DNA from 2 places in the Bacillus altitudinis genome. Region 1 is predicted to be linked to the other one. Evidence: riboswitches for the same ligand, from Rfam matches in the RefSeq annotation. Region 1 holds a riboswitch; the other holds the start of a gene.
The links. Region 1 has a riboswitch for glycine ahead of gcvT (glycine cleavage system aminomethyltransferase GcvT). Riboswitches for the same ligand answer to the same signal wherever they lie in the genome.

Region 1 (15,839 bases):
CTGAAACAAATCCGTTTCTAAATCTGTTAATGTTTTACTTCCATAAACTCCTGGCTCTCTCTTGCCGAGCCTATTTAAGTTGGGCCCATTCAGCACTAGAAAATGAGGCATATGACCACTCCTTCACCCTAATTCACTCTATATCGATGTCTGTTTCTTTTTCCTTAGAAACCTTTCGTTTCCAAAAATAATTTTATCATATGAATGGTGGATTTACACTTTATTCTGTCTTTTTCCCGAGTGCCCTTGCAAGCTTCTGACTCGTTAATTCATTGTATTCAAATGAAATACTGTATCCGACAAACATGCCATATAAAATATATAGGCAAAATGTCGTCACAATGGTGCTTTGCTGCAAATCTTGCACTTGCTTCACATCGGGGAATATAGGATTAAATACATAAAAAACAAGCAGCCACAAAATCCCTCCATAAATCAGTCCCATCCAAAAACCTTTGATCCGTTTGAGCAGTCCATAATAAATAAAGGCTGCCCCAATAGATAAAATCCCTAAAAGTACAATACTCATAAATGTACCAAGTCCGCCTTTTTTCCATTCACCAAGCACAAATGGCTGCAACAGCATATTTGGACTCACCTCTGAAAAATGAAACACATGGGTCAGAAATCCGATAAAGCCCCAAAAAACTCCGCCGACAAAACCTGTGGCTGCTGCCCTTGCCACCATTGAAGACGTTTGTACTGATTGATTTTTTTCTTCTTGGTTTTTCTTTTCATCACGTTTCATATGAACACCTCCAGCAAGTAGTATGTCCAAAATGTCATGAAAAAAAAGGATTTCCGTGCGAGAGTGTAAAATTTTTATAACAGGGTATACTGGCTAAAAAGAGGTAGATAGAATTCTAGTAGATAATCGACCTGTGAGCTAGTGATTTCCCCTCTTTTCCTGTACAATAAAGGTATAAGGAAATGCATGTAAATTACAGGAAACAGGCAGGTTGATGAAATATGTCCAATCAAACAAAACCTCCAGCATATGGAGGGCAGGCAGTTGTGGAAGGTGTCATGTTCGGAGGTAAAATGAACTATGTGACAGCGATTCGGCGTAAGGATGAGTCGATTGAGTTTTTAAAGCTTCCCCGGACCTCCAATAAACGAACCGCCTTTCTTAAGAAAATCCCTTTTGTCAGGGGTGTTGCTGCACTTGTTGAAGCAAGCGCAAACGGCAGTAAGCACTTAAACTTCTCCAGCGAGCGCTATGACTTAGATCCTTCTGAAGATCATTCTCTTGAAAAAGAACAAAAAAGCTCGAAATTATCAATGATCTTTGGCATTGCTGTGATCGGAGTTCTCTCTCTTCTTTTTAGTAAATTTGTCTTTACTTTAGTGCCTGTCTTTTTAGCTGAACTTGTGCGTCCGGTGTTTTCTGGAAACTTCGCACAAATTGCAGTGGAAACATTCTTTAAATTGATCCTGTTATTAGGCTATATTTACTTTATTTCCATGACCCCTTTAATTAAAAGGGTATTTCAATATCATGGGGCAGAACATAAAGTCATAAACTGCTATGAACAGAATCTTGACATCACAGTGGAAAATGTCCAAAGCCAATCTCGCCTGCATTATCGATGCGGCAGCAGCTTTATTTTATTCACTGTCATTGTCGGCATGTTCGTCTATTTACTCGTACCGACAGATCCTTTATGGGTGAGAGTTCTGAATCGCTTGGCGCTTATTCCGGTTGTTCTGGGCATTTCATTTGAAGTGCTTCAGCTCACAAACAAACTCCGTGACGTGCCAGTGCTTAAAGTGCTTGGCTATCCTGGCCTTTGGCTGCAATTGCTCACAACAAAAGAACCCTCTGATGATCAAGTCGAGGTAGCCATTGCAAGTTTTAATGAACTTCTTCGTTTAGAGGAAGCATCTGCGAAACAAGCATCAGATTCTGCTCATCAAGTGATCTAGTTTATAAATCCGGTAAATTCTTTCGGAGGTGGACAGTTATGAATCGCCGAGTACATCCTGCTTTTACCATTATTTTCGCTTTAGGTGTTTTGGGATTTGTGTATTTACTCACAACGAATCCAAGCAGACTTTTTACAATGCTGCTATCAGTTGTGATCGTTGGAGCGGTTCTATTTTTCTTATTTAGATGGCTGATGAATCGAAGAACTGGAACAGAAGGAAATCTTTATCGTAAAGCAGTCAAACAATCAAAACGTCGCTACCAGCAGCCTAAACCAAAAACGAAAAGCCAGATGAAAAACCGGGTCACTCATTTGCGAAGCGTGCCGACTGACCACAAGTCTAAGCCCGTCCTTCTCAAAAAGAAAAGCCAAACACATTTGACAGTCATTGAAGGCAAGAAAAACAAAAAGAAAAATCGCGCCTTATTTTAAAATGTCCAGCTCTTTAAAAATTGCTCGGCCTTCTGTCTGCCTAGATCGACGAGCGCCTTTTTCTTTTCTGTCATCAGCTGAAAATCAGTGGCAATGACGTGTTCTACAGGAATAAAAATAATATGACGTTCGTGTTTTGTGGCAATATGTCTTTCGTCATGAGCACCACGCATCGTTTCAAATAGAGCGCCAAACAGTTCAAACGCATTGCGGATGGAATGTTGAGGGCGTTCTTTTTCGTTTGGGGTTAATGTGACACCGACAAACGGTCTTTTTTTCTCTTCAGCAAAAAGCCAAATCGGAAAGTTGCTGAGCACGCCGCCATCTACTATGGTACAAATTCCTTTTGAAGACCTCAGTTTGACAGGTTCGAAAAAATACGGCAGACTGCAGCTCATCCGAATGGCTCTGGCAACAGAAAACCGTTCTGGATTTAACCCATAGGAAGGAAGGTCATCTGGAAGGACGAGGATTTTGCCATTTGTTAAATCAGAAGCGACGATTTTGAGCGTATCTTTTTTCAGATCACCGAATACGGTGACGCCTTTTCGTTTTAACACGTCTGTCAGCCATTTTTCTAGACGGTCACCTTTGTAAAGGCCAAGACGCCAATAAATAGACACCCATCTGAGCATTTTAAACGGGATGAATTGACACCTTCGATCAAGCAATTGATGCTCATCCATTTCGTCTAACAGCTCCCGAATCTCCTGACTCGTAAAACCCGCTGCGATGAGTGAAGCAATGATCGCTCCCGCACTTGTTCCAGCGAGACGGACAAATTGAAACCCTCTTGCTTCAAGCGCTTCATAGGCGCCTGCAAGTGCTGCACCCTTAATGCCTCCACCTGAGAACACACCATCTATCTTCATCAAGGAGCCCCCTTTTCTGTCACACTATTAATAGTGTAGGAGCAATTGCCTTTCATTAGAACTATATTCAAAAAGGACACCCATGCTAAGGGTGTCCTTTCAGCGTGTAGACAAACCCTCGCATTCGGTGTCAGTCCTGCGCTCCGGTGCTTACGAATGTCAAATTCGCTCCGCTCCGATGCTCGTCCTTCCTAGACTGCAAAGGTTTTCTTTCACGCTGAAAAGAAGACAAAGAGCTAAAATAAAGTACATTTTACCCCTTTGTCAACAATTTAAAAGGACACCCTTCGACAGGTGTCCTTTTTCTTAAGATTCTTGATTTGTTTGTTCGTTTTTCTTTTGAATCGCTTTCAGCTGAACAGATCGCTCATCGTTTTCTTCAAAGAATTGGACGAGGTCGCCAATACGGTCAATGCTGTTCCAGCTGAGATGATGCTCAATACCTTCTACATCATCATAAATTTTCTCTTCATCTACACCAATGATTCTTAAAAATTGCTCTAGCAGTTCATGTCTGTATACGAGACGTTTTCCAATTTTTTTGCCTTTCGGGGTTAAAATTAGACCACGATATTTCTCATAAATGAGGTATTCATCTTTATCTAGCTTCTGAACCATTTTTGTTACAGAGGAGGGATGGACAGCGAGGGCTTCTGCAATATCAGATACTCTTGCATATCCTTTTTCTTCTATCAGCATATAAATTTGTTCAATATAATCTTCCATACTAGGTGTAGTCATAAAACCCCTCCAAAATGCACCTTTACTTAATAATCATAACAATTCTACACCATCGCCCATTAAAAAACAAGAAGAGTCCTTCGTCTTAACGCTTGTAATTCCAATCATCTGTGGCGTATTTCGTTTTGGCGAGGTGATGAACAAATGCCAACTCTTCATCTGTCAGCTCATAAGGCACAAGCTCGATATTTAATCCTTTTTCAAATCCTCGTTTAAATGCAACACGCGCATCGTCTATCGTACATGTTCGATCTGAAATTTCATTGATCGCCACCGCTTTGTTTTTAAAGCTGCGCTGCATCCGCTCTCTCACCCGATCGTTTGGATAAAGAAATAAATCAAACAATTTATCCTCATCAAGATCAATTAAAATCGAGCCATGCTGGAGGATCACACCTTTTTGTCTTGTTTGCGCACTGCCTGCTACTTTTCTGCCTTCTACAACAAGCTCGTACCATGAAGGCGCATCAAAACATACAGACGATCTTGGATTTTTTAAGCTTTCTTTTTCTTTTTCTGTACGAGGAATAGCAAAATACGCATCGAGTCCCAGTTCTTTAAAGCCCTCTAAAATCCCTTCTGAAATGACGCGGTATGCCTCTGTCACCGTCGCCGGCATCTCTGGATGCTCTTCTGATACGATCACACTGTAGGTCAATTCCTGATCATGAAGAACGCCGCGGCCTCCTGTAGGCCTGCGGACAAATCCAAGACCATAGCGCTCAACCGCTTCCATGTTGATTTCTTTTTCAACATGTTGAAAATATCCAACAGATAATGTCGCTGGATTCCAACCATAAAAACGGATCACAGGCGGGATCAGCTTCTCACTATGCCAATAAAGCAAGGCTTCGTCCATGGCCATGTTAAAGGCAGGGTCTTGGTTTCCTGTATCAATGAAACACCATTTCTCTTTTTGCATATAAAATCCCTTCTCTTTTACGTAGTCAATGTTAGATGATGGTGGTGACCACCGATTTTCTCTCTTCATCAGTCTATCAAATAGGGAAGGAATTGAAAATAATTCTTACCATTTATGATGACAAGTTTCTTTTGCTTTACTATAATAGTATTTGTCTAAAACGTACCATCAGACAGGTGACTGTGCTGATGCTCAAGAAGGAGTCGAGTCGTATTGCCAATATTCAACTATATCGTCCTCTCACTTTGTGGACTTTTCGTTCTTTATTCCATCGGCAGTTACATTTATCAGCAGCGCATTATGAAAACGCTGACGGAAGCAGAATTTATCAAAGGTTACCGCAAAGCCCAACTCATTGATGTGAGAGAACCAAATGAGTTTGAAGGTGGACATATTTTAGGCGCAAGAAACATTCCCCTTTCACAATTAAAGCAGCGCAAAAATGAAATACGCCCTGACAAGCCTGTTTATCTCTATTGCCAAAATAATTTGAGAAGCGGAAAGGCTGCTCAAACGTTACGTAAAAATGGCTGTCGTGAGATTTATAATTTAAAGGGCGGCTTTAAAAAATGGGGCGGCCGCATTAAAACAAAGAACTAACAAAAAAGACTCTGGGAGCTATTGCCCCCATGAGTCTTTTTATTTTCTTTCAAAAACTAGCACTGGATTCCGTGCTGCCTTTGTTTCATCCATTCGTTTCACAACGGTTGTATGTGGTGCTTCCTGTACGATTTCTGGGTTCTCTTCCGCTTCTTTTGCGATTTGAATCATCGCTTCAATAAATGCATCAAGGGTTTCTTTTGATTCTGTTTCAGTTGGTTCAATCATGATACATTCCTCTACATTTAGCGGGAAGTAAATTGTTGGCGGATGATAGCCAAAATCAAGTAATCGTTTGGCAATATCAAGTGTCCGCACACCTAGTTTCTTTTGACGTTTACCTGAAAGGACAAATTCATGCTTACAGTGGCGGTCAAATGGCAAATCATAATGAGCACATAAGCGGCGCATCATATAGTTTGCATTCAACACCGCATGATCAGTTACAGCCTTTAAGCCGTCTGGTCCCATAGAGCGGATATACGCATACGCTCTGACATTGATGCCAAAGTTGCCATAGAACGGTTTCACACGGCCGATGGATTCTGGACGATCGTAATCAAAGAAATAACGATCATCTTTCTTCACAAGCACTGGCTTTGGCAAATATGGAATCAAATCCTTTTTCACGCCAACTGGACCTGAACCAGGGCCTCCTCCTCCGTGTGGACCTGTAAAGGTTTTATGAAGATTTAAGTGAACCACATCAAATCCCATATCCCCCGGTCTTGCTCTGCTTAATACGGCATTTAAGTTCGCTCCATCATAATAAAGCTTCCCGCCTGCTCCGTGGACGATTTCAGCCATTTCTAAAATATTTTCTTCAAAAAGGCCAAGTGTATTTGGATTTGTGAGCATGAGAGCCGCCGTTTCTTCATTGACAACACGGCGCAGGTCGTCTAAATCGACAAGCCCATGTTCATTAGATGCCACCGTAATCGTTTCAAATCCAGCTACTGTTGCAGATGCGGGATTTGTTCCATGAGCAGAATCAGGCACGATGACTTTTGTTCGTTTATGATCTCCTCTTGCTTCATGGTATGCACGAATCATCATGAGCCCCGTCCATTCGCCATGTGCTCCTGCCGCAGGCTGTAATGTCACGGCGTCCATTCCTGTAATTTCTTCTAAATGGTCACCTAAATCATAAAGTAACTCTAATGCACCTTGCACAGTGTCTGCCTCTTGAAGTGGATGCACATGCGAGAAACCTGCAAGACGTGCCACCTTTTCGTTAATCTTTGGATTATATTTCATAGTACAAGAGCCTAGAGGATAAAAGCCAGAATCGACCCCGTGATTACGCCTAGATAATGCTGTGTAGTGACGCATAATGTCCAGTTCAGAAACCTCTGGCAGCTCCGCATCTTCATGGCGGATATACGTTTCATCAAATAAATCTGGGAGCTTCTCCTCAGGTACGTCTAAATCAGGCAGGCTGTAACCAATTCTTCCTTCTTTGGATAATTCAAAAATAAGCGGCTGATCTTGTTTATTCATGACGATCCCCCAATTCCTTGATGAACGTATCAATTTCTTCTTTTGTTCTTAGTTCTGTCACAGCGACGAGCATATGCTGCTGAAGCTCTGGATAATCCCGTCCCAAGTCATATCCACCGATGATTCCTTTTTCAAGCAATCGCTCATTCGCTTCTTTCACAGGTTCATTCAGTTTCAACACAAATTCATTAAAATGAGCGCCCTCTATTTCAGCCTGTAACCCATGTTTTTCTGCCTGCGTCTTGGCATAATGGGCCTTTTGTACGTTTTGATAGGCAATGTCTTTGATACCTGTTTTCCCAAGCGCCGTCATCGCAACAGAAGCGGCTAACGCATTTAATGCTTGGTTTGAACAAATATTTGAAGTCGCTTTGTCTCTTCGGATATGCTGCTCGCGCGCTTGAAGGGTCAGCACAAATCCTCGCACACCGTTCTCGTCTTCTGTTTGCCCGACTAAACGCCCCGGCACTTTCCGCATTAATTTTTTCGTCACAGCGAAATATCCACAATGAGGTCCGCCAAATGCAGCTGGAATGCCAAACGGCTGCGCATCACCAACGACAATATCTGCCCCAAGCTTTCCTGGTGGTGTCAGTAAACCAAGTGCAAGTGGGTTACTTGAGACGATGAACAGACTTTTCCCTTTATGTGCAATCGGTTCAATGTCTTTTAACGGTTCGACAACACCGAAGAAGTTTGGGTATTGTACAAGGACCGCTGCTGTTTCGTCGCAGACGGCTTCTTCTAATGCAGCTAGATCGGTCTGACCTTTTCGCGCAGGTACCTCGACGACTTCAATATGCTGTCCTTTCGCATATGTTTTCAGCACCGCTCTTGATTCAGGATGAACCGTCTCAGATACCACAATCTTTTTCTTTTTTGTATGTCCTGCAGCCAGCATCGCCGCTTCAGCTAATGCCGTTCCGCCATCATACATCGAGGAGTTGGCAAGATCCATACCGGTCAGCTCAGCAATCATTGTTTGAAATTCAAAGATTGCTTGCAATTCACCTTGAGAAATTTCAGGCTGATAAGGTGTGTACGCTGTATAAAATTCAGAACGTGAAATCACATGATCGACAATCACAGGCTGGTAATGATCATACACACCAGCACCTAAAAACGAGGCATAAGCCACTGTATCTTTATTTTTTGCAGCAAGACGAGACAATTCCCGCACTAGCTCTGTTTCTGATGCGGCTTCTTTAATGTTGTACGCACCTTTGAATCTGACTTTCTCTGGGATATCTGAGAAAAGCTCATCAATTGACTGAACACCGATGACATCCAGCATTTCTTTTTGATCTTGCTCTGTTTGCGGCAAATACCTGTGCTTCATCCTCTATTCCTCCTCGTTATTTGGCTCTTTTATAAAATGGTGTGGCGACGATTTTGGCTTTTAGACGTTTTTTACGAACTTGCACTTCCACTTCTGTCCCAAGCTGCGCCTCTGATGTTTCAATCAAGGCAAGCCCAATATTTTTCTTTAATGTTGGAGATTGTGTACCGGTTGTGACTACACCAATCTGCTTATCTCCTGAGAAGACTGGATAGTCTGTCCGCGGAATCCCCTTATCTATCATTTCAATCCCGACAAGCTTTCGCTTCGGTCCTTCTTCTTTTTGTTTTTTAAGTGCATCTTTTCCGATAAAATCTGCTTCTTTATCCGTTTTAACAGCAAAACCAATGCCGCCTTCTAAAGGAGAAATATCCTTCGTGAGCTCTTGGCCATAAAGCGGAAGTCTTGCTTCAAATCTTAAGGTGTCACGTGCACCGAGTCCACATGGAATCAGTCCTTTCGGCTGTCCGGCTTCTAATAAAGCGGTCCAAAGGTGAACAGCATCTTCTGACTGGCAGTAGATTTCAAAGCCATCTTCTCCTGTGTAGCCGGTTCTTGATACAAGCACCTCTTTTTGCGCAATGATTGCTTTTGATAAAAACGTAAATGGCTTCAATGACGTTACCTCTTCATCCGCAACATCTTTGATGATGTCAGCAGCAAGAGGTCCTTGAAGGGCTAACAAGGCGGTTTGATCAGAGACATTTTTAATCGAAACGTCTTCCTCACCTTGATGTTTCAGCAGCCAATCCACATCTTTTTCAATATTTGAAGCATTGATCACAAGCAAATAGTTGTTCTTTTCTTTTTGGTAGACGAGCAGATCATCCACCGTTCCGCCATCTTCATAACACATGGCTGTATATAGTGCCTTACCGTCTGTCAGCTTTGACAGATCATTGGTTAATAACCTTTGTAAAAAAGGAAGAGCTCCCTGACCTGTGACTTCCACCTCACCCATGTGAGACACGTCAAACAGCCCTGCTTTTGTTCGAACAGCTTCATGTTCTTCTTTAATGGAAGAAAATTGGACAGGTAATTCCCAGCCCCCGAAGTCAATGGTTTTTGCGCCAAACGTTTCATACGCATGAAAAAGCGGTGTTCGTTTCAACATCAATCGTTTCCCCCTTTTTTCTTACAGTGCACATTACAAGCTGAATTTTCAGAAAAAAATCACAGCAAAAAAGGACAGAGCGCTCCCTTTTATCAAAAAGAAGTCTCTGTCCTTGCACCTGAAAGTTTACAGCACAACATCATTGTGCGTTTTCCCCTTTGGTGGTTTGCTAAAAATCGCTGCGCAAACACTCTCCAGAGTTGCGTCCGGTAAGAGTACTTTTGCCTGAGAGATTCACTGAACCAATTCAGCTTGCTCCTTCGGCGCCTGTCAGTGCAAAATAACCGCTAGGTCTCTCCCCATACCATCATCCGCTCATATTCTTCACCTTTATTGGACATACTATCAAAATGGGTGACTTATTCTCTAGATCACTTACCAACATCCTACCATTAGAAATGGATGAAGAGCAACAGAAAAATCATTAACATTTTCAAAATAATCATTCATTATCGTTCGCTTTTATTGATATATAACATCTTTTAAATCGCTATCAAAAAATGAAGCGTTTAAAAACAGAACGATTTTATCATCACTCTACCAGAAAGGCAGGCGGTCACATTGAATATTCAAACGATCTTTGATCAAAAATGGGCAAGTGAATTTCAAAAGCGGCTTACAGCAGACGGTCCCTGGGCGAATTGGGATATGTACCGTTTAGCAGCACAGGTACAAAAAGTGACAGCCATTGATTCATTTGAAGGACTGCAAGCACCTGCGCACCTGCCTGCATTTACTCCTTTAAAACACCAGCTCGAAGTCGCTAGAAGAGTCGTAGAAGAGATGAATGGGAAAGCCATTTTAGCAGATGAAGTGGGTCTTGGAAAAACCGTTGAAGCAGGACTGATTATCAAAGAATACATGATTCGCGGACTTGCCAAAAAGATTCTCATTCTCGTACCCGCCTCCCTTGTGTCTCAATGGGTACAAGAACTGCGGACGAAATTTTACATAGATGCTGTCGAGCAAAAGAAGAGCTATGTGTGGGAGCAGTGCGATGTTGTGGTTTCCTCAATTGATACAGCCAAAAGACAGCCGCATCGAGACACGATCTTATCCATCTCCTACGATATGGTCATTATTGATGAAGCACACAAACTGAAAAACAATAAAACGAAAAACTATGAGTTTGTGAGAAATTTGAATAAAAAGTTCTGCCTACTGCTCACAGCCACACCTATCCAAAATCGGATAGGAGAAATTTTTAATCTCGTCTCTCTGTTGAAGCCAGGCCATTTAGGTAATGAAACACAATTTAAAGACCTCTTTGCCAAAAAAGACCTTCAACTTGAAGACCATGACCGGCTAAAACAGTTAGTCAATAAAGTCATGATTCGGAACCGGAGACAAGACACTGGCATCGAGTGGTCAAAGCGTCATGTGAAGACAATTTCTATTGATTTCTCCCCAACAGAACAAGCACTATATGATGAAATTTGCAAGTTAAAAGAAAACCCTTCCTATACGAAGCACATGTTTTCAATTATGACCTTAGAACGAGAATGCTGTTCGAGCCGTGAGGCCGTCTATATGACCATTAAAAAAATGCAAGAAGAGGAAAAACACATTCTAGGCGCTTCTGCGATGATGCACATCATGGAGAAAATCAACCAGGTAGAACAAAATTCTAAAGCACTTGAAGTCGTTAAACTCATTCAGCAATTAAATGAAAAAGTCATTATCTTCACTGAATACCGTGCGACACAAATTTATTTACAATGGTTTCTCCAGCAAAACGGCATCAGTTCGGTTCCTTTTCGAGGCGGGTTTAAACGGAGTAAAAAAGACTGGATGAAAGATTTATTTAGAGAGCGGGCGAAAGTGCTCATCGCGACAGAAGCAGGCGGCGAGGGGATCAACCTTCAGTTTTGCAACCAAATCATCAACTACGACCTTCCGTGGAACCCAATGCGCTTGGAACAAAGAATTGGACGTATTCACCGGCTCGGTCAAGAGCGGGATGTCCACATTTACAATATGGCAACTAGCGGGACAGTCGAAGAACATATTTTAAAACTTTTATATGAAAAAATTCAGCTGTTTGAAAACGTCATTGGCGATCTAGATGATATTTTAACCCGAATTGATATCCAAGATGCTGAAACAGAATTGCATCAAATTCTCTTCCAGCACGAGTCTGACGTAGACATGAAAAAGAAATTAACCCAATTTGCTTCCTATTTAACAGAAGCACAAACACCGCTTTTAGAAGAAAGACAGCAAGGTTCATAAAGGAGAGTTGACCAATGGAGCAGCGCGAGATTCACACATTTCTTCTCCGTTTCTTTCAGGCAAATCAATGCGACATACTTGAAGAAAGTGCAGGGCACCTGACCGTACAACTGACAATCGAAATGGATAAATTGATCATGAACCGCCCTTTTTATTGGCATTGGCTCGAAAAAACGGGAGGCGTACCTGAGCCGCGGCAATTGACTTTGATCACCGATCAAAAAAAAGCTGATGACTCGGTCGAAGGAGAATTTGTCCACTTCGGCTCCCCTCGTTTATTCCAAATATTCGAGGCTGTGAAACAGCAAGGCCGTTTTATTCGGCTGTACGAAAAAGTCAGACCGCTCACAAACAGCCAGATCGCACTGGAGCCGTGGCTTGGTCTCAATGTCAAAATATCCTATCTGGCAGACCGTAAAAAAGATAAACTGCTGTCTCTTGGACTTCATCTAATACGCGGAGAAGTCATCGAACAATTTCAAGAGAAGCTAGAAGCACGTGAGCTATCGTCTCAAATTCCTGATTATTGCTTCACAATGAGTACGATGATTAAGCCAGAGAGCGGCGTCAAACGGCTTTACAGCCTGATGGAACGTTATGCCAATGAAGAGCCGGATGATTGGGCGGTAAGAGCTGTTCAAAAGTGGAAAGAAGACTCGAAACTTTTAAACCAATTTTATGAAGGGACTTCAGACACATCTGTAGAATATGAAATAGAAAGACAAGCACTTAAAACTTTATACGAACCAAAAATCAGTCTTACGATTGAAAATGGCGGACTTTTTTACTTACAGCAAAAAAGAGGAGGCTGACTTAGCGAGTCTCCCTCCCTTTCATGTGATATCAAATTTTCGATCAATCAAAAGCAACGTTTGTCTGTTTGTATTGGGCGGAAACATGACGCAAGCAATCTATGAGGTCTTATCACCTGTGTTTTTCCATTTCATGCGTTAAGTGCCTGAAATACACGATTCAGTATTTTAGGAGGGTATTTGTATGGAAAAGAAAACGAAGTTATTAGACAGTGAATGGGTTCAATTATTACGCGAAGCGCGCAAAGCAGGACTAACAGTTGAAGAAGTCCGTCATTTTCTCAAATCACGCAAAAAGTCCTCTGAGTCTCCCCCTATGGCAAGAAGTCATTCTATCAAACCTTTCTGAATGTGCTATAATATCGAAAGGAAGGTGATGACATTGATTGGCCAGCGTATTAAACAATACCGCAATGAAAAAGGCTACTCACTATCAGAACTGGCCGAAAAGGCTGGGGTAGCGAAGTCTTATTTAAGTTCAATAGAAAGAAACTTGCAAACAAACCCCTCCATTCAATTTCTTGAAAAAGTCTCCGCTGTTCTGGACGTCTCGGTTCATACACTGTTAAACGAAAATGATGAAACCGAATACGATGGTCAATTAGATAGTGAATGGGAAAAACTAGTTCGAGATGCAATGACATCAGGGGTTTCGAAAAAGCAATTTCGTGAATTTTTAGATTATCAAATCTGGAAAAAAAAGCAAGAAGAGGAGTAATGCGCATGTTTTAGCGCATACTCCTCCAATTGCTATGCAGATCTTGTTATCAGTCTAAAGACTGACTTTATTTTTTATCTTCGCTGTGTGCTTTTTCGTTTTCTTTCACGTAGCCTTTTTCATCCGTATGCTTTTTTGGATTGATCGTTAAACCATTCCACTGAGTCGCTTCGAAGGAAAGATCAATTTGAATCGCATCGCCTTGGTATTTATTTTGGATATAGTGACCCGCTTTATCCTTCGTCTGGTCATTGACAAATTCAATGATCATTTCCATTTTATCGTAATCAAACGGATTCTTTGGAATGCCGTCATACTCTGGAGCTGTTGACCCATCAACGGTGGCAACATTAATTTTACCACTTTCATGTAAAAACTTCTCATCGACGGCATGACGAAGCTTTTCAAATGCGGTCTGATCCTGCTTTGACGTTAATAGATGCAGGTCAAGCAGGTTTGCATGGTCTAAAATAATATTTTTCGGGTATCCATTCCCACCTTCGGCTCCAACCGTTAGAACACTCACCTGAAATTGGCTGAGGAATTCTTCAGCTGTATTCTTCCCGCCATTTTTCGCTGATGTTCCATCTTGAAATTGGCTGTAATCAAGACTCATCAGGACTTGATTAATTGCAAGAGACCCTTTATTTTCAAAATTAAATTCCTTCTTTATACGGTCACCGGGTTTTATGTTCGCAAGGTTGATGGCGCCGGAATTCTCTTTTGCAGATAGATTCAGCTCTCCTGTAGAGTAGACCGCGTTTGCCGTCTCAACATCATTAAATGCAGCCCACGTTCCCCCTCCAATTAAAGCAAGACCTAATGCTCCCGATAAAACACCTAAACGAATTGATTTTTTCATTGCCATGATTGAACCCCCTAATAAATTGTTTTATTGAAACCTGATTTAGGTTACAAACGAAAATTTATGCTTGTTCCTCTGACATATGTAACTCAGCCGTATGTCTTCGATGTTTGGCAGCACCAACAAAATGAATGGTTGAATAAACAAGCAGCATCACCCCTGGAATAATGAGCAAAAGAGCGGTCCCAGCAGAAGTTCCTGCATACGAAAGAAGCTTTCCTGCATAAGGAATGTTCACTCCCGTATACTGCGCAGTCACTTGATTCGCTTTGACGAGCGTGCCGTCTTGATACATATTGTGGTCTCCTTTTGTCTCAAAGGCTTTATTTACTCCTTTTCCTTTCACCCCAACAATGCGGTGAGTCACAAAGGATTGGTCTTGCTTCGTTTGAAACGTAATAATATCCCCTTTTTTGAGTGTTTCAGGTGAGGTGACATGTTTCACGACAATCAATGAACCAGTCGAAAATTCCGGTTCCATTGATCCAGATAATACTTGCTTGAACTCATAACCAAAGATCTGAGGATCTCCACCTGTCGTCCTTGATGACAACACGACAATAATACACACAATCATCATCGTGAAGACCAGCGCGTAAAGAATACTCCCAGACATTTTCATCCATTTTTTCATACCTTTCTCCCCTTTACATATCATGTTTCATTCAGCAGGCAAACCCTATTTAGGACGCCTTTTCTTGACAGTTCGAAAGCTGCATATGTTGAGACGTAAAGAATGGCTTTTCAGAACCACCAAACCCTTTAGGATAATAGATTTTAAACAAATAAATTCCATTTGTTTTTGCTTTAACTGCCGTGACAGTCGTCGTTTCTTCTGATGAGAGGGACTGTATAGCACCTTTTTCAATAACATGGCCATCTTGTAATGGCATCTGAGCACTCTCTACTTTATACAGTTCCCACTTCCATTCAGAGTGCGCGATGGGTTGTCCAATATTTTTTAGTGACATGCTCAACTTTTGAGGCGCACAGACTGTCCCCTCAATAATCGTTTGATCGATCAGTTTCAAATGGCTTCTATCCCATTTCTTCAGCTGGCAATGCTGATCTGTCTCTTCGAAATTTTCACATGTTTTCATGACAAAATTCGAATGCTCGACATCGTTAAAAGAAGCATTAGTAGACGTAATAAAAAAAGAAGTGAAAATCAAACAAATAGCACAAAATAGTACAAAGAGCGGCTGTTTCATTGATTCTTTCAACTCCTTGAACAATTGTTCTTTAAAAAGAACGATTACACTCAGTATAAGGAATTACCTATAAAATCCAAAACGTCAAATTAGTCCATTTTGTTCTTAAACAAGAACATTACCGAGAAAATTCTTCCATTTTCTCATTCTTTCGCCATATTCAATATTTTTTTCTGTGACATTTGTACTTCTTAAAAATTTACATAAAAGTGCAGGATTTGGTCAGGATAATAATTGGTGAGGTGATGTTAGTTGAAATATGGAAGAATCATGATCATGCTCAGTTTACTGTTAAGCCCTTCGATCCAAAGCGCCCATCTAACGGAGGCAAAAGGAATCACTGCTGCCGCAGATCAATGGGAAACAAGGGCAGTCAAAGAAGCAAAAAAACGGTATCCGTTAGCACATGTTTTATTCAAACAAAAAGTGTGGGATCGGCACCGGGAGAAAGAATCCGTGAAGCAATATCATATTACGTTGAAAGATCAGGCCAAAGAATTTGGGGTATATGTCACCATTTCCTATAACCCATACTCGAACAAGGTCAATAAAG
Region 2 (15,839 bases), 1.4 Mb from region 1:
GCGGATTCCGAAGCAGAACAGTCGCTGAATATTTCGCGAAATTTGCGGAAGTATGCTTCAATCGTTACAAGGACAAGGTTACGTACTGGATGACATTTAATGAAATCAATAACAAAATGGACGTCAACAACCCGTTGTTCCTTTGGACAAATTCAGGGGTATCTGTCAAAGAAGGCGAAAATGCCAAAGAAGTCATGTATCAAGCGGGCCATCATGAATTGCTTGCAAGTGCATGGGCAGTGGCAAAAGGAAAAGAGATCAATCCGTCCTTTCAAATTGGAGCGATGGTGTCCCACGTGCCAATTTATCCATATTCCTCAAACCCAGAAGATGTCATGCTGGCAGAAGAATATATGAGACAGCGCTATTTCTTCCCAGATGTCCAAGTACGTGGCTACTATCCAAGCTACGCGTTAAAAGAATTTGAGCGCGAAGGCTATCATATTCCATTTGAAGAAGGCGATGAAGAAAGTTTAAGAAAAGGAAAAGTAGATTACCTTGGCTTTAGCTATTATATGTCAACAACGGTCAAAAGCGATGCAGTATCTGATCACAAAGGAGACATTGTCAATGGAGCACTGCCACATGGTGTAGAAAATCCGTATATCAAATCAAGTGACTGGGGCTGGTCCATTGATCCGACAGGTTTAAGGTATACATTGAATCGTTTTTACGATCGCTATCAAATCCCGCTATTCATTGTGGAAAATGGCTTTGGTGCCATTGATCAAGTGGAAGAAGACGGTTCTATTCATGACCCAGAGCGAATTCAATATCTCGCTTCTCATATTCAAGCACTGAAAAAAGCGGTTGAATATGACGGTGTGGACCTCATCGGCTACACACCTTGGGGCATCATTGATATCGTGTCATTCACAACCGGTGAAATGAAAAAACGCTACGGCATGATTTATGTTGACCGTGATAACAAAGGTAATGGTTCAATGAAGAGACTCAAAAAAGATTCGTTTACTTGGTATCAAAACGTCATCGCAACGAATGGTGAAGAAGTGTAATAAAGAAATGACTGGACCGGATGAGCGTGGGATTCGCTTGTTCGGGTTTTTTTATTTCCTATGCTTCAATGTAGCCTGAATACAAAGAAAAAAGAGAGTGATCACAATAAAATAATTCATTGGATTGTGAAAGATATTGATGCTAAATGCTAATTGAAGAAGAATCCAAAAACCGAATATCACTGTAACAGCTGGGATGATTTTTTTATACACATTGATTCTCCTTTCGAGAGTAGTTTGTTTTTAGGTGGCATTGTCTCATATCATTGCAGAGATGAAAAGAGAGAAAGATATTAATAGGTTCTATTGCATAATTTGGTATAATTGGTCTATAAAAACGATAAATGGTAGATAAAGAATAGGAGTTGTTGAAATGAATCAAACTCTGCAAATGGGTGCCAATACCGTACTAAACTCTCCAAAGGGGCAATTATCCATCAGTTATGAAGTCTCATCTGCAATTGATATTTCTTTAACGGCGTTTCTCTTAACAGATTCAAATCTAGTTCAAGGAGATAATGGCATTATTTTTTACAATCAGCCGGAGAGTACTACGGGTGTCGCGACACTTTTACCAGCAGAGGTATCAGATCAGTTGAAAAGACATCAATTGAATTTTGATATGAGCAAAGTGCCTGTCGGAATCACAAAGATGGCTATTACACTAACAGAGGATCGAGGAATCGGCTTTTCTCATGTGAAGAATCTGCAAGCAGAAATTCGAACAGGTGATGAGGAGCTATACCTAACACCAGTAAGCTTTACAAATGAAAAGGGTATTGTCGTAGTAGAGCTATACATAAGAAATAGTGAAACGAAAGCACGATCCATCTGGCGTGGCTTCGATTCTGGATTGGAAGGGCTATGCAAGCTTTATGGGGTGGAGGTTGAACCTGATGAACAGGATGTTTCTACACCTCCTCAAATGGTTTCTGAAAAACAAATTAATGAGCCTGCTCCAATGAACACAGCCGCTAAAGAGAAAGTCTCTGCACCTATTAGCTTAGAGAAAGTTCAAGGTAAAATTAGTCTAGACAAAGGTCATAAACCGATCATCATTGACAAAACACCAGAGATTACGGCTACAGTATCTTGGGAGTCTGGTACCGATTATGATATTTACGCGTTGATCTATACGAAGTCAGGAAAACAAATAGATGTGGCCATGTTTGGCGCAAAAGGTGTTCCCGCTCTCAAAAGTTACGGTAACGGGGCTGTTGAGCATATGGGAGATGTCGGTAGAGATCGTGAATCAATGAAAACAGAAGTCATTAAACTAAGGTTAAATGATGATATCCTTGCGGTGGTACCCGTTGTTTACTCTGCTCAATCAAATGGAACAGGTTCTTTCTATAGATATAGAGTGTCTATGAGTATCGATAATCATCAAGGAACGTCTGTCACGATTTATGCAAAACATGCAAATGACAATGATCGAATTTATTCTTGTGTTCCTGGTATACTTCAAAACACAAATGATGGCGTGATCATCCGTCCACTAGAGCTTTACAGCAAGCCGAATTCCGAGCGCAGACCTAAATTAAAAATGAAGTCTTCAAATGAAATTGATGTTTTGATGGATAAAGGACCAATCAATGACTATAAGTAACGTGAACATGTGGCTAGACAGAGTATAATGAACTGTCTGGCCTTTTCTATATCTCTACAATGGATAAACTCGTTTATCCAAATTAGAGGGTAAATTGAATAGAAAGTCCATTCCATTTTTTATGTCATTTGGCCTATTTTTCCGTTTTGGAGGTCACGGTAAAATAGACTTTATGATCAATAATGGAGGGAGTGGCTTAATCTGGGCAAGATACTTGATGCAAAAGCACTAACCAATGCCATGGATACAAGGGCAAAACACTATCAGGAACTCCGTGAACAAATGATAGATTTAAAAAAGGCACTTCAAGGTGTTGCCAATCTCGGTGACGACTTCACTGGAAAAGGTGCCGATAACATTAAAAGCTTCTACAAAGAACTCGCCGGAAATGTGGACATGTTTATTAGCTTCATTGATAAACAAAAAGCCTTTCATGAAGGTGTTTCTGGGACACTTGATGATACAAACTTTGGCGGCAACACCTTTGTAGAAGAACACTTTTTAGACAACGCTGTACATATGGGAATCAAGAATGCCAAAAGCATCGTGAAGGATCAAAAAAAGGCACTCAAAATGATTTTTCAAGATATTGACGACCTCATTTCTCTGGAGGTATTTGATAGTAAAACCTTTGACGAAAAGATTGCAGATGCGGAAGGTGAACGGAAGAAAACGGTTAAAGATTTAATAGAACTTGATCAAAATCTAAAAGATGAATATGCTTTGTCAGAGACTGAGGAGAAGGCTACAATGGCATTGTACGCAGAAATGATCAATGCCACAAATGACGGAAAATCCATTTCGCCTATGAATTTTGACAAGAAAGCGTATCAAAATAGCGAAATCTACAAGGCAAAAAGCGATATTGAGAAGCAAACTTCTGAATATCTAAAAATCAAAAAAGATCAAGAAGAAGCCCGCAAGATCGCAAAGGAACAAGAAGCGCTCGCCAACCGTCCTTGGTATGAAAAAGCCCTTGATTATGGGGGAAACATTGTCAATGAGCTAACCGGTGTGAATGATGCAAAACGAGCAGCAACAGGCATTGATCCAATAACAGGCGAGGAACTCACGGCAGGCCAACGAGTCGCTGCAGGTGGCATGGCAGCAGCAGGCTACATCCCGATCGTCGGTTGGGCAGGACGCATTTTCAAAGGAGGAAAAGCCGTCTATAAAACGACTCAAGCCGCGTCAGCCGCAGTCAGAGCAGTCGACATTTACAAGACATCACAAAAATCTTTTGACGCCCTGAAAACGTCTCAAAAAGGCTTATATGGACTCACCGCAACCAACGGCTTCAGCGAAGCGATCACAGGCCGAGATATGTTTGGAAATAAGATCTCGAAAGAACAGCAGGAAGCGAGTATGAATGCAGCGCTTGGGATGCTTTTGCCGTTTGGGGCAAAAGGGTTTCATGGGAAGATGGGTGTAAAGAGTTCAGGTATACCTAATATTTCAAAAAGGCATGATGAAATTGCTCATAAAAGTTATTATGGTAGAAAAGATTTTAGAATAAAGATAAATAGTGCAGTATATTCTCATCATGATAATAAGCATTTAAAGGCTAGAACTGCCGAAGAAGCGAAACGTTTTAGTGAAACCGGAAGACGAAATGCTCAATACCTACCTGAAATAAATAATAAAGTGATAGAAAAAGAAGCTCTTCAAAGAGGGCATATCATTGATAATGGCAATAATAATTTTTACTTCATTTATGATACTGGTAAAGTTGTTGGTTATGATAATGGAAAATCTACTAGTTGGATTAGAGGAGAACTAACGAGTGGTAATGTGTATCACGGTCATCCAATAGCTGGTGATAGATTAAATAAGTATTTAAACAAATTAGGAATAAAATAACTATAAAATTAACAAAGAGGTCGGATAAAGATGAGAAAGCATGTGAAACTTGATATTCCGGAAGTAAACATTCATCCCTTGAGGATAACTGAAGGTTGGAATGTCCGTTATAATCATTTTTGGGAAATTGACCCTAGAAAGTTAGAAACAGAAGATGAAAGATGGTTTATGTTCACTGAAAGTTTGTTACAGCTTTATCATGAGAAATCATCAATAACATTGGACTTAGGTTGGTATCCCGATTTATCTTCAGATGGCAACTATCTTGTTCTAATAGTTAAAAATACAGATTGGGACAATCCTATTCAGGAGTTTAGCTCTGATGACTATAGCAAAGTGATAGATTTTATAGAATTTCATTTAAAAGAAATTACATATAACTGGTGGAAATAAAACTGTATGTATTTCTACGAGGTTAATAAGGCTATTGCTTCTCTGTTTTGCCGTTTCTATGGTGGTGGTCTTATAATGAATAAAAACCAAACAATGCTTAAAAAGCAAAATATGTGGAACCATCATTGGAGCATTAAAAATGTATATAGAACTGGATAAAATTTTATCCGCTGATAAATACTAGTAAGTGAGATACTCTTGTATTTTAGCCTAAACGATTGGGGAGAACTATCAAAACAGGTACTCAATAAACCGATAGAGTGGCAGCGAAAAATTGCGTACTGTCTCGATAATGAGTGCAATGAATATGAGTTTCATATTTTATTGGATTTGCTGAATACTAATGATGTTGAATTATTTGAGATTTGTATTGATACATTAAGAAGTTATCCTATTGAAGAGGGTACAAAAATAGTACTTTGATTGGTTTTATACTGATCAAGATTATTTAATTTACACTTTTATTCGGATTTTAAACAACATAAGATTCATTATTACGTACATGTAATTATACAAAGTCCCCATTTATATTGATTTCCTAGATTTATATCCGGAAATTTTGAAAAAAAGCATAGTTATCTAGAAATCAGTTCATTCCACCGTGTAGCCTGGTGGAATTTTCAAGGGGGAGATGTCTAGAGAGCAATGTTTATACGCCTTGTGGAGGTGCTCCTATGAATAATAAAGGAAAAACAAAAATCGAAACCTTAAAAAGAAAAAGCAGAAGAAAGCACTTAATAAACGAATTAAGCTATATGACACTTCCAGAACCCCCTTTTTTGGAGGTCGAAGAGAATCAATTTTTTTGTCAGAAGGTATTTACTTTCCTGCAATCGAGAGAACATAAAAGTCAAATACATGGAGACAACGATCTAGAGCATATTGAAAAGTCTACACAAATGTTAAATGAAATGGTCGGGAGGATAAAAGAGACTCCTAAACAAGGGAGATTGCTTTTTTTCCGAGATCATGAAATTGAAGCGCTTTTAGTGAATGTGGATGAAGTGTTTCATCATTTAAATCAACTTCTTGAGCAAACCAAATTTTTAAGTGGATACGGAGATTTCATTTTAATAGCAGAGGATTTTCATTTTGGATTATGCATAGAGCGTACAGAATATTTTTATGAGTTTAGTTTTTGGGGAATGTGAGTTTAGATCAAGCTTCATTTCAAAAAATGACAGGGATTTTTCTCTATCACCATTTCCCTCAAATTTAAGCAATTCACTATCATTACCTTTCACATTCATATAAAATAAGAGCTAGTGAAAATTTGAAGAGATGCTTGATAAATGAAGGGCATGTAAGCTGCATGAAATGATGAGATGTTTCAAGTACGTGAAGGTTGCAAAGCTGTTTCTCCTCACGCATGAATCTTGTAAGCGCAACCATTATTTGTCACTTCATTGCAATGTGTTGAGGGGTGTGTCAGCATGAGGAATAGGAATCCGTATTTGAGAACGGCTTCTAGTCTTTATATCAATTATTTTTTATTAGGTATGGTCAATATTATTTTGGCTTCTAATATGCCATTTTTGATCAAACAATTAGATACAAATAGTGCTGGGATAAGTTATATGATATCTGCACTCGGTATTGGCAGGGTGCTCACGTATGGTTTATCGGGCGTACTGTCAGATCGTTTTGGACGAAAGCCGGTCATTTTGGTTTCGGGGGTGCTGATGGCGGTGTTCCTCATTGGAATTCCATTGTCTCCGAATTATCAAATCGCGTTTGCGTTTGCGATTTTGGCAGGGGTGGCGAATTCGGCGATGGATGCAGGGACGTATCCGGCTTTAATGGAAGCTTTTCCTCAAAACTCGGGATCTGCAAATGTGATGGTGAAGGCGTTTATTTCGATTGGGGCGACCATTCTGCCGCTCGCTATTTTCTTTTTAGCAGAGCATGATCTGTTTTATGGATTTGCGTTTTTTGTACCTGCTTTTATCTATTTAGTGAATGTGATGATGTTGTGGACATTGCCATTTCCGAATCATCGCAAGGTGGAGCAAGTTCAGGTGACGGAGCATGATGGACTTCCGCGCTTCTCATCAGAGCCTACGTTTTGGAGAGAAGGGGTCGCACTGATTGTGATCAGTTTTACATCAAATGGTCTGTACGCCTTGCCGCAAATTTGGCTGCCTACGTACGGTGAGGAAATATTGGGAATGGCTTCTGGCAGTGCTGTGAAGCTGCTTAGTTACTATAGCATGGGCGGTTTGCTGTCTGTCTTATTGCTCGCATTTCTTTTGCGCCGTATTGTTCGTCCGGTCACCGTGCTGCTACTCTATCCGATTATTACATTAGCCTCTATCTGTGTGCTATTGGTCGTGAAGTCTCCAGTCATTGGGACCGTCAATGCATTTGTATTGGGCTTTTCAACAGCGGGTGTCTTTCAGCTGACGTTAACCGTAATGGCTGAGTTCTTCTGGAAAAACAAAGGGACGATGACAGGAATTATCTCAACAGCAGGCGGAGTGTCCGCCATTGTGATTCCGGTCGTCACTGGTTTGATCGAAACCCACTCGACGATTTTGCAAATCTTTATATTTGATGCGGGTGTCGCTGTTGTTGCGATCATCGGCGCGATGTATATCCTCAATCGATATCGCCGGATTATGATACACGAATAAAAAAAGACGACTTCCAAAGCGGAGGTCGTCTTTTTTCTATGTTTCGTTTAGAAACGGTCATTTTCAAATAGAATTTGTTTCACTTGTTCAACTGGCATATCCTCGCCAGTAAACAGTTTGTACGCAAGGGCACCTTGCCATAGCATCATGCCAAGACCGTTAATCGTTTTGGCACTAGCTTCTTGTGCTTGAGCAAGAAGTTTTGTTTTTTGCGGGTTGTAGACGACATCTGTCACGATTAAGTCTTTGCGTAATACATCAAGGGTATCGTCAATAATGCTGAGCTCATCTAATGGTTTCATGCCAAGGCTTGTCCCGTTTGCTAAGATCGCACTTTCAGCTACTTCACGACGGAAAGCGTCTTTGTCTTCAAGTGGGAAGATATTCGCTTTGACACCGAATGATTTCATTTCGTTGTTGATGTAATTTACATTTTCTTCTGCTTGAACAAAGTATTGGTCATTACGAGCAAAAATACTAATTTCACGAATACCTGATTGTGCAAGCTGAATGGCAATCGGAGTTGCAGCGCCGCCAGATCCAACGAGTGTAACCTTTTGTCCAGCTAATTCAACGCCATGTTCAATTAAGTTTCTTACGTAACCAAGACCATCTGTGTTGTAGCCAACCAGCTTGCCATCTTTGTTCACAACTGTGTTGCTTGCGCGAGTATGTCTTGCAGAATCATCTAGTTCATCTAAGTAATCAAGTACTTTCATTTTGTTCGGCATGGATACGTTAAATCCAGCTGCACCCATCGCTTTCATCCCGTTTACTGCTGCTTCTAGTTCATCATTTCCTACCTCAAAAGCAAGGTAAGCATAGTTGATTCCTGTTAGTGTATAGCCAAGGTTGTGCATCCGTGGTGACAGGCTGTGCCCGATTGGTGTTGCAAGAAGACCGACTAATTTTGTTTTTCCATCAATATTACGTTCGTGTATGTTTGTCATGATTGACATCTCCTTTAATTATCTAAACAATTTTTTCATGCGTCGTAAAACAAAGACTGCTAACAATACGCTGATGACCGCAATGATCATATCGAAGAATAAAGTCATTTTAATATCGTACGTGCTAACGAGTCCGCTTGTAATCAGCGGAACAAGGATAAACGCTGAACTTGCCGCAATGTTGACATATGATGAAGCCGTTGCTTTGTTTGTAGGGAATAATTTCATCATAATACTCATCGCCAACTGGAAAATGCCGGCTGTAAATAATCCTAAGAAAAAGGTACTAACAATGACAATGCCGTACGTTTCAATTTGAAATAGTGAAAGCATGGCAAGGAATGCCCCGATTGGGTAAATAATGGCGACCATAATCGGTGAAATGAATTTATCTAATACGATTGAAAGCAATAGAACAGATACGAGTGCACCAATACTAAAATAAGAAAGAAGCTGTGTCGCTTGTCCTGAGCCAAGCCCAATCAATTTCAATCCGAGCTGTGGAAGCCAAGTTTGCCATACAACAAATAATGCAGTAGACGTGAATCCCATAAGTACAACAGCTAAACCTTCACCAAACATTTTCGGTTCTTCCTTCATTTGCTCTTGAACGGGAAGATCGTTTTGAGAAGCCGTTTGCTTATGATTTGGGAACGGCATAAAGATCAAGTAAATGCCTACAAGTAAATAGAGAAGTCCTAAACCAAAGAATGCCCAGCCCCAGAAGATGTCATGTGCAATAAGGAATGCCAAGATAAATGGAAGAACAGTCGCACCAATTGATACAGACGCCTTTACTAAAACAGAAGCTGAACTTGCTTTTTTAGGAAATGATTCTGTCAAAGCAGGATATGTTCCTGAATCAAGTAATGAGTTCGCAATCCCTGCGGAAATGGCAAAAATGAAAGCCAATGTATAATTGGTCGTTGTTGGAATCCCAATTAAGAATAATAAGTAGAGAAAGTTACCTGTAATAATGACAGGTTTTCGCCCCCAGCTGTCTGCCAGCCGGCCAGAGAAAAAGAGAGCAATTAATTTACCGATACCGATTGCTGATACAAGCAAGCTGATTTTTGGAATATCTACATGGTAGCGTTCAGATAAGCTTTCCATGTTTGATGCCACAATAATATTGATCATGCCTAGCATGAAATAGTTTAAGTACATGCCAAGTGATGATTTAATGTATGGATTTTTCATGTTCCCACTCCTATATTTGAAACCCTGTTCGGGCCAAATTCTTGTTACCCTTTGTTATTTCCTTAAACGTAAATAATATTAAGTCCATCACAACACCCCTTGTGTGATTGATGAAAAAATAATGAATATTCATCTGTTCTTCAAATAAGTACATCGTTCTACTAAATAATTAAAAATAAAAACAGTTATCATAAGTTGATGGACTTCCTCGATTTGATCAGAATCAAAAGATCCATCTTTAACTGTAGTTGATATCATAAATAACGATATGTTCACAAAAGGTATAACGATATACTAAAAGAAGCAACGAGATAAATATACTCCTGTGTATAAAATGTGTCAAGTTTATGACTTTGTGATTTAAAAAAAGAAAAATGTAATAAAGAAATAGTTGACTTGCTCAATAAAAAAAGGAGAATCGCTTTGCAATTCTCCTTTCAGCGTGTAGACAAACCCTCGCATTCTTTGTCAGTCCTGCGCTCCGGTGCTCACGAATGTCAAATTCGCTCTGCTCCGGTGCTCGTCCTTCCTAGACTGCAAAGGTTTTCTATCACGCTGAAAAGAAGACAAAGGGCTAAAATAAAGTTCATTTTAGCCCTTTGTCAACAATCTGAAAGGAGAATCGCTTTGCAATTCTCCTTTTCATGATCATGTCGAGGTTTCTCGAATATGAAGTTGAGGCTTTAATATCAATCGCTGCAGTTCTTCATCCTGCTCGTTCATTTTATGATACAAAAGGTTGGCTGCTTTGACTCCAATGGATCGTGGAAATGATGAGACTGTGGTGAGCGGCGGGTGATACATCTCCGCTTCAGGGATGTTATCGAACCCAACTACATCAATGTCTTCACCAGGCTTGATGTCACGCGCTGCCAATTCTTGAATCACCCCAAACGCCACTAAATCACTGAAGCAAAAAATAGCAGTAGGTGGTTCGGGAAGGTCAATCACTTGGGCAAGGGCTTCTTTCCCGCCTTCACGGGTAGGCACCATATCGATAATAAGAGATTCATCCATCGTCAGGTCCTCATCATCATGGGCTCTTTTGAACCCTTTCATCCGTTCAATCCAAGTCGAGGAGGATTTGATTCCACCTAAGAAAGCGATGCGGCGATGCCCTTTTTGAAGAAGATGACGGACCGCCATCCAAGTGCCTTGTTCATAATCAACACCGACATAATCACAATGGACATCTGCTAATTCACGATTTGCCAATACTTTTGGCGTGCGAATGTTGTTTAATTGTTTGACCGTTCGTGTCGAACTTTTCGATGCTGGATTTAAGATGATTCCACCCACTCGGTGCTCTACCATTGTGGAGATGAGCCGCTCCTGCTTATCCACACTATCAAAGGTTGTCCCAAGTAAAACGGTATAGCCAAGTGACTCAAGGGTGGTTTGCACACCGATTAAAAATTCAGAAATAAAGGTGTTTGAAATATCCGTGACGATCACACCCACAATATTTGAACTTTTCGACCGCATATTGGCAGCGACGCGATCGTACACGTATCCCAAATCCTCCATGGATTGCAGCACTTTTTTCCGGGTGGCTTCAGAGATCCTAGGGTTGTTGCGAACAACGAGTGAGGCCGTTGAAGTCGATACACCGGCATGCCGAGCGACTTCTTGTAATGTCACACGCTGTTTGTTCATTTTTTTCATTTGTCTTCACCAACTTCATTGGATTGCCTAACTATGGTTCATCATCAAGATGGATGTCTCCACCAAACGAGCCGAACATTCTTTGTTTCATTATACCTTAATCAAGGGGTGTTGATGAAGTGATGTCATATCAGCTTCAGATAAGGAGGAAACAACATCTTAAAAGATTACCATTGACAGCTTTCTTTTAGAGGCGTAAAATATAAAATTATTCAGAAATAGCAACATTTAAAGTAAATATCGAAGGCTATGATTGCTGTGGGTCACACTATGGCAGGAGCAGCTTCTGGAGAGACCGCATGTATGTGCGGCGCCGAAGGGTTCACAATCTCAGGCAAAAGGACAGAAGAGTACGAAATATTGTATTTGTGATGCATGGATCATACTGTGTATTGCTTTTCTCTATTTTGCTATTCTTTTATGACCGTGAGATTGGAGCGCATCCAATCTCTTTTTTTATGGACTTTTTGTGAGTTTATTATTTCAGTATAGGATCGTGTCGTAGGAGGGTGTTGAAATTGGCACAACAAGAGTTAAAGCGAGATTTATCAAACCGTCATGTTCAATTAATTGCCATTGGCGGAACGATTGGAACGGGGCTGTTTTTAGGGTCTGGAAAGGCTATTCAATTGGCAGGACCATCGATCATTTTTGCGTACTTAATTGTCGGAATGGCCATCTTTTTTGTCATGAGGGCACTTGGAGAATTGCTCTTATCTAAGGCGGGCTATCAATCTTTAACGGATATAGCAGAGGATTATCTTGGACCATGGGCTTCCTTTGTGACAGGATGGACGTATTGGTTTTGCTGGATTATGACAGCGATGGCAGATGTTATTGCGGTCGGGGTGTATGTGCAGTATTGGTTTGATATTCCGCAGTGGATTCCTGCTATTATTTGTTTATTGATTTTGCTAGGATTTAATTTATTAACGGTGAAGCTTTTTGGAGAAATGGAATTTTGGTTTGCACTTATTAAAGTGATTACGATATTACTGTTGATTGGCGTTGGAATTGTCCTGTTAATCATTGGTTTTCAAACAGATGCAGGGCCCGTGACGGTAACGAATCTGTGGTCACACGGAGGATTCTTTCCAAATGGTGTGACAGGCTTCTTATTGTCATTCCAGATGGTGATTTTTGCGTATGTGGGCGTGGAACTTGTCGGTGTGTCAGCAGCAGAAACAGCGAATCCGCAAAAAAATATCCCGTCTGCGATTAATAAAATTCCATTAAGAATTCTCTTTTTCTATGTAGGTGCGATTTTTGTATTACTATGCATCAACCCATGGACAGAACTCAGTGCATCAGAAAGTCCTTTTGTGAAAACCTTTGGACTCATTGGGATACCAGTAGCGGCGGGACTCATCAACTTTGTCGTCCTGACATCTGCGGCGTCTGCTTGTAATAGCGGTATGTTCTCAACGAGCCGAATTTTGTATAATCTCAGTCATCAAAAACAAGGACCGGCATCTTTTGGCCGTCTAAATAAGCATGCTGTTCCAAGTAATGCCCTGTTTGTGTCGACGATTGTGGTGTCAGTAGGGGCTCTTTTAAGCAAGCTGATTCCTGAACAAGCCTTTGGTATTGTGACAACGATCAGTGCCATTTGTTTCATTTGGGTATGGAGTATTATTTTAATATGCCATCTGAAATATAAGAAAACACGTCCTGAACTGCATAAGGCGTCTACCTTTAAAACACCATTTACACCTTTTGTGAATATAGCGGTTCTTGTGCTCTTTGCTGCCATTCTTGTCATCATGCTTTTCGCTGATGCAACACGTCCAGCCCTGTTATTGACACCCGTATGGTTTGGGTTTCTATTTTTGATTTATGCACGAAAGAAACGCCGTTCAGCATAATGAACGAAAAAAGCACAGCCTTTTTAAATGGCTGTGCTTTTGCTTATTTAACGATTTCGAATCTTCAACATATAGTATGCATTAAGAATGATTAGAACAAGTCCAACGACGATGATAGAGAAGAGCTGAGAGTGATTGGCGCCAAGAGAATAGACAATCAAAATAAACATGGCACCAGTCAATAAAATATTCATCATTTGAAAAGTGTGAAAAAGCCCATCGAGCATCACATGCTTTTCGCCTTCATCAGAAATGGCGAGCAGTTTTTTGCCATAATCTTTATCAGTTGGACTAGGTAGGTGACGATTAGGATAGACGAGCTTTAGGACAGAGATCGATACATAAGAAAGAATGACGGTGATCAAAAATAAGGCAGCATTTGCGAGAATCAGCCAGAGTGGCTGCTCGGTTACGATGGAAATTCCAATTGCAATAATCGATAAAATGGTACTCACCGTATTAGCTAACGTTACATCAGTAAAGGTTCGGTACTGTTTTACCTCTAGTTCATCTTCCTCATCACCAGATACTGAAAGAGAGACTCTTTTCTTCATGCGTGAAATGCCTGAAAAACAATAAATGATGAATAGAACTGTCAAGCCAGTGATGACAAGAGTCGCTTCAAATGCAGCTTGCAGAAGTGTCAGCTCAAATTCGGCAGCCAGCAAACAGTAAGCACCGAGAAAACCAAGGAGAGCACCTAAGAGCATTTTGTATACAGTTTTCATGTGAGTTCATCCTCCTCGAATAGAAAAATTTGTTCAATGGGTTCTTGAAAAATACGTGAAAGCCTCATAGCAAGTAAGAGAGACGGCATTAATTCATCTCGTTCCATTAAGCTGATCGTCTGGCGGGAAACCTTTGCCCGTTTCGCAAGCTCCGTTTGGTTTAAACCATCACGCGCCCGCAGCTCTTTTAGCCGATTTTTCATTCTGTCACCTCAACTCTGATCAAAATGTTATCTTGATTGTAAAGTATTATATTCATTTTGACAAGTATAGTTGTCAAAATGATAAAAATAATTGTCAAAAGATCGCCTTTATTCAAAAGGGAATCAATGATACGCTAAAGAAAAGAGAAACAGAAAATAGGTGATGCCCATGTTCATTGATCAATTAAAAAGTGATTTACATCAATCACAGCCGCTATTTATTGGAGAAGAGACAGCGTTCAAAGCGGCAGTCCTTGTCCCTTTGGTGCAAGTAGACGGGGAATGGCATGTTTTATTTGAAGTGCGATCACTGACGATGAGAAAACAGCCTGGCGATATTAGCTTCCCAGGAGGCAAACTCGACGGTGGGGAAACCGCACAAGAAGCTGCACTGCGGGAAACATATGAAGAACTAGGAATTCCGCCCGAATCCGTCAAGGTTTTAGGGCAGCTCAGCCCTTATATTGCCTCACCATCCTTTGTGGTATATCCATTTGTCGGGATTATTGATGAACAGCAGGTCAAACATTCCTTTAATCAAGAAGAAGTAGAGGAGACCTTTACTGTGCCTCTATCATGGCTCAGCCAATACGAACCGTACTTACACCATGTATCGGTGCAGCCAACACCAGGAGAGGACTTTCCTTATGAAAAAATCATGAATGGTGAAAAATACAGCTGGGGGAGTCGTTCGATTGAAGAGTGGTTTTATGATTACAATCGTTACACCATTTGGGGATTAACTGCCCGCATATTAAAACATTTTGTGATGGTTGCAAAAAGAAATTCCTAGAGAACCAGCTCTAGGAATTTGTTGTGGAAAGGCGTTCTTTTGCGGTTTCTTTTCCTTTCCCTTTTCCAATTAGGATGGGTGCTTTAGCTTTGCTCAATCCATATGAAGGCATGTTCACGTAGATAGATTCATATGAGCCGGCTTGAATTTGATACGTTTCATGATAAATTCCGACCGCGTCATTATTTCGTGCTCTTTGGTTAAATCCTTTCCAAGCAGCCAAATGCTTCTCCATCTTGGCATAGGCAAGGAGGTCCTCTGTTGATTTCCAATATTGGATCATGGTGGTGGTGCGTAAACCGAAGTAATTTTCTGTCCCGAGAAAACCAAGTTCTTCTTGATGTGTATAAAGTTCTTTGATCATCCCCGGCATCGCCTTAAATACTGGCAGCCATTGATGGACAGCCCAGCGTTTATTGATTCTCATTCCGATAATGAACACAACAATTGGCTCAGAATTGTCTGTTGTATACCTGCCTGCACGTATATTTTTTTTCATTTGTTCACCCTTCTTTCCTCATTGATTCACAGGTCTCCACGCACCAATCAATTCCAGCCTGCGCCACTTTCTTTCCGTAATCTAACGTATACAGCCAATACTTCGCATCAGCTTCATCTGGATACAGCTCTTGAATGTTTTGTTCAATCGCAACATATGTCTCATAACGGATACGGAGCTGCCTCTCATAATCCTGTAAAAGCACCAATTTTTTCTCAAACGAAAGATATTGACCAAAAAATAACTTTAATAACACCTCATTTCGTTCTGATGGTACTTGATCGAGCGGCTGCGCCAGCCATTGCCTCAACGTGTCCAGCCCTTTTTCAGTTAGATGATATTCCCGCTTGTCTGAGCGGCCAGTTGTAGAAGTGGGTGAAACCTTCGCAAGCCCTTCCTCGACTATTAACTTTAAAGCTGGATAA

Region 2: linked by a shared signal. The riboswitch ahead of ID12_RS04375 (amino acid permease) and the one ahead of gcvT (glycine cleavage system aminomethyltransferase GcvT) in region 1 are both predicted to bind glycine.

The regions. Positions count from the first base shown of each region.
Region 1 is NZ_CP009108.1:3,145,890-3,161,728, forward strand. Features, by position in the region: gene aroQ (type II 3-dehydroquinate dehydratase) at 1-111, opposite strand, end outside; gene ID12_RS15830 (YqhR family membrane protein) at 221-748, opposite strand; gene ID12_RS15835 (DUF1385 domain-containing protein) at 970-1,926, shown strand; gene ID12_RS15840 (SA1362 family protein) at 1,965-2,360, shown strand; gene ID12_RS15845 (patatin-like phospholipase family protein) at 2,357-3,232, opposite strand; gene mntR (transcriptional regulator MntR) at 3,539-3,973, opposite strand; gene ID12_RS15855 (lipoate--protein ligase family protein) at 4,059-4,895, opposite strand; gene ID12_RS15860 (rhodanese-like domain-containing protein) at 5,115-5,495, shown strand; gene gcvPB (aminomethyl-transferring glycine dehydrogenase subunit GcvPB) at 5,535-6,995, opposite strand; gene gcvPA (aminomethyl-transferring glycine dehydrogenase subunit GcvPA) at 6,988-8,334, opposite strand; gene gcvT (glycine cleavage system aminomethyltransferase GcvT) at 8,351-9,448, opposite strand; glycine riboswitch at 9,553-9,648, opposite strand; glycine riboswitch at 9,652-9,759, opposite strand; gene ID12_RS15880 (DEAD/DEAH box helicase) at 10,010-11,680, shown strand; gene ID12_RS15885 (YqhG family protein) at 11,695-12,492, shown strand; gene ID12_RS19140 (anti-repressor SinI family protein) at 12,677-12,841, shown strand; gene sinR (transcriptional regulator SinR) at 12,875-13,210, shown strand; gene tasA (biofilm matrix protein TasA) at 13,278-14,078, opposite strand; gene sipW (signal peptidase I SipW) at 14,137-14,709, opposite strand; gene tapA (amyloid fiber anchoring/assembly protein TapA) at 14,759-15,286, opposite strand; gene ID12_RS15910 (DUF3889 domain-containing protein) at 15,539-15,839, shown strand, end outside.
Region 2 is NZ_CP009108.1:868,536-884,374, reverse strand. Features, by position in the region: gene bglA (6-phospho-beta-glucosidase BglA) at 1-1,016, shown strand, start outside; gene ID12_RS04420 (TerD family protein) at 1,390-2,625, shown strand; gene ID12_RS04415 (ribonuclease YeeF family protein) at 2,827-4,485, shown strand; gene ID12_RS04410 (hypothetical protein) at 4,516-4,878, shown strand; gene ID12_RS04400 (YxiF family protein) at 5,553-6,029, shown strand; gene ID12_RS04395 (MFS transporter) at 6,312-7,511, shown strand; gene ID12_RS04390 (shikimate dehydrogenase) at 7,559-8,461, opposite strand; gene ID12_RS04385 (MFS transporter) at 8,480-9,661, opposite strand; gene ID12_RS04380 (LacI family DNA-binding transcriptional regulator) at 10,310-11,326, opposite strand; glycine riboswitch at 11,603-11,682, shown strand; gene ID12_RS04375 (amino acid permease) at 11,845-13,191, shown strand; gene ID12_RS04370 (DUF3169 family protein) at 13,239-13,919, opposite strand; gene ID12_RS04365 (helix-turn-helix transcriptional regulator) at 13,916-14,122, opposite strand; gene ID12_RS04360 (NUDIX hydrolase) at 14,292-14,915, shown strand; gene ID12_RS04355 (DUF4188 domain-containing protein) at 14,926-15,414, opposite strand; gene ID12_RS04350 (PadR family transcriptional regulator) at 15,419-15,839, opposite strand, start outside.